One region of the Paraburkholderia sp. EG286A genome, then DNA from elsewhere that is predicted to be linked to it. Evidence: predicted binding sites of a transcription regulator. Region 1 holds the regulator's gene; the other holds the start of a gene.
The links. The regulator LexA, encoded in region 1, represses DNA repair genes until DNA is damaged. The targets are predictions, from matches to a motif close to ACTGTATNNNNATACAGT.

Region 1 (4,281 bases):
CCTTCAGGAAGGCGTGGACTGGCTAACCGAGCGCGGCGTGCGCGCTCAGGGGCATTTCGCGTTCGGTCATCCGATCGACGAAATCGCGAATCTGGCCAACGAGCTGAATGCCGACCTCGTGGTGGTGGGCCACCGCTGCCGCACGGGGCTCTCGCGCTGGTGGATGGGCGCGGGCAACACGCCGCTGCTCGACCGCGTCTCGTGCAGCATTCTCGTGGCGTGTTCGTCGGCGGCTGAGGAAAAGCAGCAGCAAGCCGCCGCATAGCGGATCAAGCGGGCCGGTTCGTAGAGAACCGGCCTGGCTCGGCTGTCATTGCCGGTCTGTCTCAGTTCGAGACGTTGCCTTCGTCGAGCTCGACGGCCGAGAGCTTCCACGAGAAGAGCCCGTGACGCTGCAGGATGGCGGCGTAGTGCTCGCCCGTACTGTCGCGGTCCCACGTGAGCGCGAACTCGTTGAGGCCGCGATAGCCGGCCGTGGTCACTGGCCGGGCCTCGGGCGCGGGATTGCCGGATGCCGCCGGGGCCGGTGGCGCGGCAGAGGCGGGTGCCGATTGCGCCGGTTCCGCCGATTGCGTGGATGGCGCGCCGGATTCCGCCGGTGGCGGCGCGTGCGGCCGGTCGCCGGGCTTGCCCGTCGGCGGCATGCCATCGAGCAGGGCGGCCACGCCTTCCGGTGTGGCGTAGGCATCGACGAGCGGACTAATCAATGCCGCGCCAATCACGGCGCCGAGGATCAGCAGCGGATTGCTGCTGTGCTGCCCCTCGACGCGCCGATGCAGCATCTCGCCCACCTGCTGTTTCAGGCTCAGGCGCAGCGCAGGGTAATCGACGTACTCGTTGAGCGCGACGGCGTCACGCGCGTCGGCGGCGGCTTTCATGTGCTTCACCGCGATATAGGGCGACGCATAGGCGTAGCCGATCGCGGCAACCACCATTGCGACGGCAACCGTGATCGCAACGGGTTTCTTCCAGCCTTGGGTCTTACGCGGGGTAGAGAGAGATTCCGTCATCGGCATAGGGCAAATCGTTCAAACACGATGTTGACCGCAAACCAGGCGAAACGATCCCGCCCGTAACCTCTTCTCACATTTAAGCCGTGTTGCCGCTTACTTCGCGAGCGCCGCGGGCAGGTCGCTGTGCTGCTCGGCGATGCAGCGGTCGATCGCGCGGCAAACCGCGTCGACCGTGCCGACGAGGATGAGCCGCGACGGGCCCTGATAGACGCGCACGGGCGCGCGGCGCATGGGCTGTTCGGTGTTGAGCGTGCTGTTGAGCGACACGCGCGCAAACGCGGGCTGGGCCGAGGGCAGCACGGGCAGGTCGGCCGTGCTGGCCGCCACCATCTCTGGCGAGTCTTCGAAAAGCGAGCCGCTCAGCGCGGCAGCCGAACCGCGCACTTCGCGGACCGCGCACGAGGCGATTCCACGGAGATGGCGAAGACGGCCGAATTGGCGGAAGGGCAGCAGGCGGGCAAGGCGTTCCATGACTCTCTCCAGGTAGTGCGCAGACGGTGCGTGCGCAAACTCTGCGTGAACTGCGCGCAGACGGATTGCTTAGAATTCGGTGGGGCGGATCAGGCCGACCGCAATGCCTTCGAGCGCGAATTCCGCGCTGCCGGCCTCGACAAAAATATTGTCGTAGTCGGGGTTCTCGGCGATCAGCTCGAGCCCGTTCGGACGGCGCTTCAGGCGCTTCACGGTGACGTCGTCGCCAAGGCGCGCCACGATGATCTGGCCGTCTTTCGCTTCGGCCTTCTTCTGCACGGCGAGCAGGTCGCCGTCGAGGATGCCGGCGTCGCGCATGGACAGGCCGCGCACCTTCAGGAGGTAGTCGGGGCGGCTCGAGAAGAGCGCCGGGTCGCACATGTAGTTCTGCGAGATGTGCTCCTGCGCGAGGATCGGGCTACCCGCCGCGACGCGCCCGACGAGCGGCAGCGAGAGCTGCATGATGCTCGGGTGCGGGAGCGTGAACTGGTGCGGCAGGTCGTCGGGCCCCGGCACGAGGCGGATGCCGCGCGAGGCGCCCGCAGCCAGTTCGATCACGCCCTTGCGCGCGAGCGCACGCAGATGCTCCTCCGCGGAGTTGGCCGAGCTGAAGCCGAGTTCCGCCGCGATCTCGGCACGCGTGGGCGGGAAGCCCGTGCGTTCGATGGCCCGGCGAACCAGATCGAAAACCTGCTGCTGTCGTGCGGTGAGTTTGGTCATGGCGCCACTGTATGTTTGAACAGGTAACTGTATTTTTATACAGTACTCGCCACTTTTCAAGTGTTACTTGAAGTTCATCGACTGAGCGTTGCCATCAGGCCGCTTTCCCGTGTTTGCGCGGATGAAACCGCGCTCCAGCAGCGACTTCCTCTGTCCTTACCACTTTTGCGTATTAAAAAATGAAAAAACATCATTTTTAATAATGTAAGCGGATCGCTAGACTGGCCTCCATCGTTAGCTGCAACTCAACAATGAGCGCAAACGAGCACACACGAGAACGGAGAACAGATAGATGGGCACGACACATACGGGGCGCGCGGGCTGGCTGAAAACACTGGCGGCAAAACTGGTCATCGGCGTTGTGCCGCTCGTCGGGGTCACGGCGATGGCGGCCATGACGCCCATCGCCGCTCACGCGGATACCTCGCTGCTCAACGTCTCCTACGATCCGACGCGCGAGCTGTACCAGGACATCAACGAAGCCTTCATCAAGCAGTGGAAGGCGAAGACGGGCGAAACGCTCACCATCAAGCAGTCGCATGGCGGCTCGGGCGCACAGGCGCGCTCGGTGCTCGACGGCCTGCAGGCCGACGTCGTGACGCTCGCGCTGGCATGGGACATCGACGCGCTCGCCAACAAGGGCATCGTCGCGAAGGACTGGCAAAAGCGTCTGCCCGACAACGCCTCGCCGTACACGTCGACCATCGTGTTCCTCGTGCGCAAGGGCAACCCCAAGCACATCAAGGACTGGGACGATCTGACCAAACCGGGCGTCTCGATCGTCACGCCGAATCCGAAGACCTCGGGTGGCGCGCGCTGGAACTATCTCGCGGCGTGGGCGTATGCGTTGCACCAGCCGGGCGGCAGCGAGCAGAAGGCGAAGGACTTCGTCACGAAGCTCTACAAGAACGCGGGCGTGCTCGATTCGGGCGCACGCGGCGCGACGACGAGCTTCGTGCAGCGCGGCATCGGCGATGTGCTGATTGCATGGGAGAACGAAGCATTCCTCTCGCTCAAGGAATTCGGCCCGGACAAGTTCGAGATCGTGGTGCCCTCCGTGAGCATTCTGGCTGAGCCGCCGGTCGCCGTGGTGGACAAGGTCGTCGACAAGAAGGGCACGCGCAAGGAGGCCGAGGCCTACCTGCAGTTCCTCTATAGCGAAGAGGGCCAGGAGATCGCCGCGAAGAACTTCTACCGTCCGCGTTCGGACAAGGTCCCGGCGGCGCTCACGGCGAAGTTTCCGAAGCTCAAGCTCTACACGGTCGACGACACCTTCGGCGGCTGGCCCAACGCGCAGAAGACGCATTTCGCAGATGGCGGCGTGTTCGATTCGATCTACCAGCCGCAGTAAAGTTGTCAGGCAGTACGCGGTCCGCATAACGACGTGACCGCATAACAACGAAGCGCGCCTACGGGCGCGCTTTTCGGCGCGAATTGGCAACGCACGAATCGCGCAACCCATGTCTGGACGATGAGCATGACAACGTTTCGATTGCGCAAGCCCAGTGCGCTGCCTGGCTTCGGCTTGACGCTCGGCATCACGGTGGCTTACCTGAGCCTCGTGGTGCTCATTCCGCTTGCCGCCACCTTTCTCAAGACGGCGACACTCGACTGGAGCCAGTTCGTGCGCGCCGTGTGGTCGCCGCGCGTGATCGCGTCGTACCGGCTCACGTTCAGCGCCGCGCTCGGCGGGGCACTGATCAATGCGGTATTCGGCTTCCTGCTCGCGTGGGTGCTCGTGCGCTATACGTTCCCGTTCAAACGGGTGATCGATGCGCTCGTCGATCTGCCGTTCGCATTGCCCACTTCCGTGGCGGGCATTTCACTCGCCGCCGTGTATGCGGGCAACGGCTGGATCGGCCAGTTCCTGCAGCCGCTCGGTCTGAAGATCGCCTTCACGCCGCTCGGCGTGCTCGTGGCGCTGACCTTCATCGGCTTGCCGTTCGTCGTGCGCACGGTGCAGCCGGTGCTCGAGGACTTCGAGCGCGAACAGGAAGAGGCCGCCGCGTGCCTCGGCGCCTCGCGCTGGCTCACGTTCCGCCGGGTCGTGCTGCCCGCGGTGCTGCCGGCGCTCCTC
Region 2 (4,281 bases), 290 kb from region 1:
CAGCCATGTTACGTTTATCCGAAGTCAAACTCCCCCTCGACCACGCCGAAAGCGAACTTGACGCCGCGATTCGGGGACGCCTCGCGGAACTCGGCGTAGGGGCGGATGCGCTCGTGCGTTACACCGTGTTCCGCCGTGCGCACGACGCACGCAAGCGCTCGGATATCAAGCTGACCTATATCGTCGACGTCGAAGTCAAGGACGAAGCGGCCGCGCTCAAGCGGATCGCCGGCAAGCCGCATTGCGGGGTGACGCCGGACATGACCTACCGCTTTGTCGCCAGGGCGCCCGAGCACTCGACGCGTCCGCGTCCGGTGGTGATCGGCATGGGGCCGTGCGGCCTGTTCGCGGGACTGATCCTCGCGCAGATGGGTTTTCGTCCCATCATCCTCGAACGCGGCAAGGCCGTGCGCGAGCGCACCAAGGACACCTTCGGGCTGTGGCGCAAGTCCGTGCTCAACCCCGAATCCAACGTGCAGTTCGGCGAAGGCGGGGCCGGGACGTTTTCCGACGGCAAGCTGTACAGCCAGATCAAGGATCCGCACCACTACGGCCGCAAGGTGCTCGAGGAATTCGTCAAGGCCGGCGCGCCGGAAGACATCCTGTATCTGAGCCGGCCGCACATCGGCACGTTCCGTCTCGTCAGCATGGTGGAGAAAATGCGCGCCACCATCCACGAGCTGGGCGGTGAAGTGCGCTTCGAAACCCGCGTCGAAGACATCGAAATCGAGCAGGGCAAGGTGCGCGCGCTCAAGCTTTCGAACGGCGAGACGCTGCCGTGCGACCACGTCGTGCTGGCCGTGGGCCACAGCGCCCGCGACACCTTCCAGATGCTGCACGATCGCGGCGTGTTCATGGAAGCCAAGCCGTTTTCGCTGGGTTTCCGGATCGAGCATCCGCAGGGGCTGATCGATCGCAGCCGTTTCGGCAAGTTTGCGGGCCACAAGCAACTCGGCGCGGCCGACTACAAGGTGGTGCATCACGCCAACAATGGACGCGCGGTCTATAGCTTCTGCATGTGCCCCGGCGGCACGGTGGTCGCGGCGACCTCCGAACCCGGCCGCGTGGTCACCAACGGCATGAGCCAGTATTCGCGGGCCGAGCGCAACGCGAATGCGGGCATCGTCGTCGGCATCACGCCGGAGGACTATCCGGGCGGTCCGCTCGCGGGCATCGCCTTCCAGCGCAAGTGGGAAGAGCGGGCGTTCGAACTCGGCGGCGGCAATTACCAGGCGCCGGGCCAGCTGGTCGGCGACTTTATCGCCGGCCGCCCGTCGACGTCGCTCGGCTCCGTGGTGCCGTCTTACAAGCCGGGTGTGCACCCGACCGATCTCAGCACCGCGCTGCCCGACTACGTGATCGAAGCCATCCGTGAAGCCCTGCCTCAGATCGACAGGAAGATCGCAGGCTTCGCGATGCACGACGCCGTGCTCACCGGCGTGGAGACGCGCACGTCGTCGCCGCTGCGCATTCGTCGCAAGGACAATTACCAGAGCATGAACGTCGAAGGTCTGTATCCGGCCGGCGAAGGCGCCGGGTATGCCGGTGGCATCTACTCGGCGGCCATCGACGGCATCGAGGTGGCGCAAGCCGTGGCGCTCGATATGACGTCGGCGTCCTGATAGCAACAAGCTCCGCGCCGTTTATCGCAGTCGCCCGCATCGGGCTGGCGGCGAATACTAAGCGGCGTTTGCCCCGGACGTCAGCGCGACGTCCGGCGGCCGATCCATCGCGCAAGCGCCTGGATCAGCATTTTGCAATGGATCGCAAAATGACCCTCCCCCAATTTCCGCCTCCTCCAATCTCTCAAAATACTGTATAAATATACAGGTGGAGGCGAGTCGACCTCCTTCCTGCCGATGCCCCATTTCTTGCCGGGCAGGGCGGAGCGTTCCCATCAATCAGGCCACGAACCATGGCAGCAGCAGCCCAGATCACTGCGCAGACTACAGCGCAACTCGCCGCGCACTTGCCCCCCCGGCTGCAAAGCCGCGTGTGGCAAGGCGATCAGCTCGCGCGCGCCAGCGAGCGCACGGTGCCGAGCGGCCACGCGACGCTCGACGCCCAGCTCCCCGGCGCCGGCTGGCCCTCGGGCAGCCTGACCGAGCTGCTCGTCGAGCAGGGCGGCGTGGGCGAGATGCGGCTCGTCGCGCCGGCGTTGCGCGCGCTCACCGCGCAGGCGGGCCGGCACGTGCTGCTCGTCGCGCCGCCGTGGCGCCCCTACGCCTGCGCGCTCAAGGCATGGGGGGTCGCGCTCGAGCGCGTGATCTGGGTGCGCGCGGCCGAAGACGAGGCCGCCTGGGTGGCCGAGCAGGCGCTCAAGCAGGAAGGCATGGGCGCCGTGCTGCTCTGGCAGACGAAGGCGCGCGCCGACGCCGTGCGCCGTCTGCAGGTCGCCGCCCAGGATTCGCAGGCGCTCGCGTTTCTCGTGCGGCCGCTCGCCGCGCGCAACCAGTCGTCGCCGGCGCCGCTGCGCATGACCTGCTCGCCGGTGCCGCCGCCCGACGACGCGAGTCTGAACCGCCGGCAATGGATGCAGCTCGCCGCGCTCTCCGTCGATATTTTCAAGCGCCGCGGGCCGCCGCCCGCCCAGCCACTCGTCATTACATTGCCGCTGCAGGACGCGGTGCTGCCCCAGCCGGACGCAGCTTCCGTCGTCATGCCGTGGCCCGGGGTCAATCATGCTGTGGATCGCCGTCACCTTGCCGTTGTTGCCGCTGGAGGCCGTCAGACCTCTGATGCCGCCGGCGCCGTCAACGCCGCTTCCGCCTGAAAGCGTCGATGCCGATGCCGATGCCGATGTCGCCAGCGCGCCGCGCTGCTACGCGCTCGCCGACCACACGCGCATCCTGAGCGCCGATCTCGACGCGCTGCGCGCCGGCGTCGAGCCCGGCAACACGCGCTCGCATGCGCTCGCGCTCGCGCCGGGGCTGGTGCTGCTCGAAGCCGATCCGGCGCGCGAGACCCGCGCGTTCGAGGCGCTCGCGCTCGCGTTGCTCGCCTATACGCCCAAGGTGTCGTTCGCGCAGTCGCACACGCTGTTGCTCGAAGTCGGTTCGGGCTTGCGTCTGTTCGGCGGCGTGCGTGCGCTGCTCGCCAGGGTCGCGGCGACGGTGGCCGGCTGCGGGCACACTGCGCGCATGGCGTGCGCGCCCACGGCGTGGGGGGCGTGGACGCTCGCGCAGGCGCACGTCACGCGTTCGTCGCGCCGCTGGCATGTGCTCAAGGAAACGACGCTCGCGCGCGTGCTCGATTCGCTGCCGGTCACGCTTGCGCCGTTCGCCGCGCAGCACGACCACGCGCTCACGCAGATCGGCTGCGCGACGCTCGGCGACTTGCGGCGGCTGCCGCGCGACGGCATCGTGCGGCGTTTCGGCGACGGCGTGCTCGGCTGGCTCGCGCAGGCGCGCGGCGAGGCGCCCGATCCGCGCGTCTGGTTTGCCGCGCCGCCGTCGTTTCACGCGTCGCTCGAATTGCAGGCGCGCGTGGAGAGCGCCGAAGCGCTGCTCTTTGCCGCGCGCCGGCTCGTGATGCAGCTGGCCGGCTGGCTGGCGGCGCAGCACGCGGCGTTGAGCGGCTTCGAGCTGCGTCTGGAGCACGAGCTGGCTTCGCGTCACGCGCCGCGCACATCTAGCCTCACGATCGCCTGGGCGTCGCCTTCGCGCGACGCCGAGCATCTGCTGTGGCTGCTTCGCGAGCGCCTGAATCAGACCGAGCTTGCCGCGCCCGTGATCGGCCTTGCGCTCGTCGCCTCGCAGGTGAGCGCATACGCGGCGCCCACCGACACGCTCTTTCCGATGGCCGAGGCCGCCGAGGCGTCGCTCGGGCAGCTCTTCGAGCGCATCGGCGCGCGGCTTGGCGAGCAGAACGTGCTGCAGCTTTTCGTCGAGGACGATCACCGGCCCGAACTGGCGATGTCGGCGCGGCCTTACCGCGAGAGCGGCGCGAAGCGTCCGCGCAAGCCGCGCAAGGCAGGCAAGCCGCAGCAGGAGGCCGGCGCGAGCGCGCCCGTGCAAAGCGCCTTCGATCTGCCCGAGGTGCCGCTGCCGACCCAGCCGCGTCCGGCGTGGCTGCTCGAAAAGCCGCTCAAGCTCGCGACACGCGGCGACCGGCCCGTTTATCGACGGCCGCTGAAGACGCTCACGCGTACCGAGCGCATCGAGTCCGGCTGGTGGGACGGCGAGGGCGTCGGGCGCGACTATTACGTCGCCGCCGACGACCAGGGCCGCATGTTCTGGCTGTATCGCGAGCGCATTGGCGGCCAGTGGTATCTGCAAGGGC

Region 2: the regulator LexA is predicted to act here: its motif matches at 1,814-1,831, upstream of imuA (translesion DNA synthesis-associated protein ImuA).

What each region holds. Positions count from the first base shown of each region.
Region 1 is NZ_JBFRCB010000003.1:348,691-352,971, reverse strand. Features, by position in the region: gene AB4Y35_RS14335 (universal stress protein) at 1-265, shown strand, start outside; gene AB4Y35_RS14330 (DUF2939 domain-containing protein) at 327-1,010, opposite strand; gene AB4Y35_RS14325 (hypothetical protein) at 1,107-1,484, opposite strand; gene lexA (transcriptional repressor LexA) at 1,554-2,204, opposite strand; gene AB4Y35_RS14315 (sulfate ABC transporter substrate-binding protein) at 2,497-3,555, shown strand; gene cysT (sulfate ABC transporter permease subunit CysT) at 3,682-4,281, shown strand, end outside.
Region 2 is NZ_JBFRCB010000003.1:641,360-645,640, reverse strand. Features, by position in the region: gene AB4Y35_RS15660 (NAD(P)/FAD-dependent oxidoreductase) at 6-1,622, shown strand; gene imuA (translesion DNA synthesis-associated protein ImuA) at 1,916-2,773, shown strand; gene AB4Y35_RS15650 (DNA polymerase Y family protein) at 2,682-4,281, shown strand, end outside.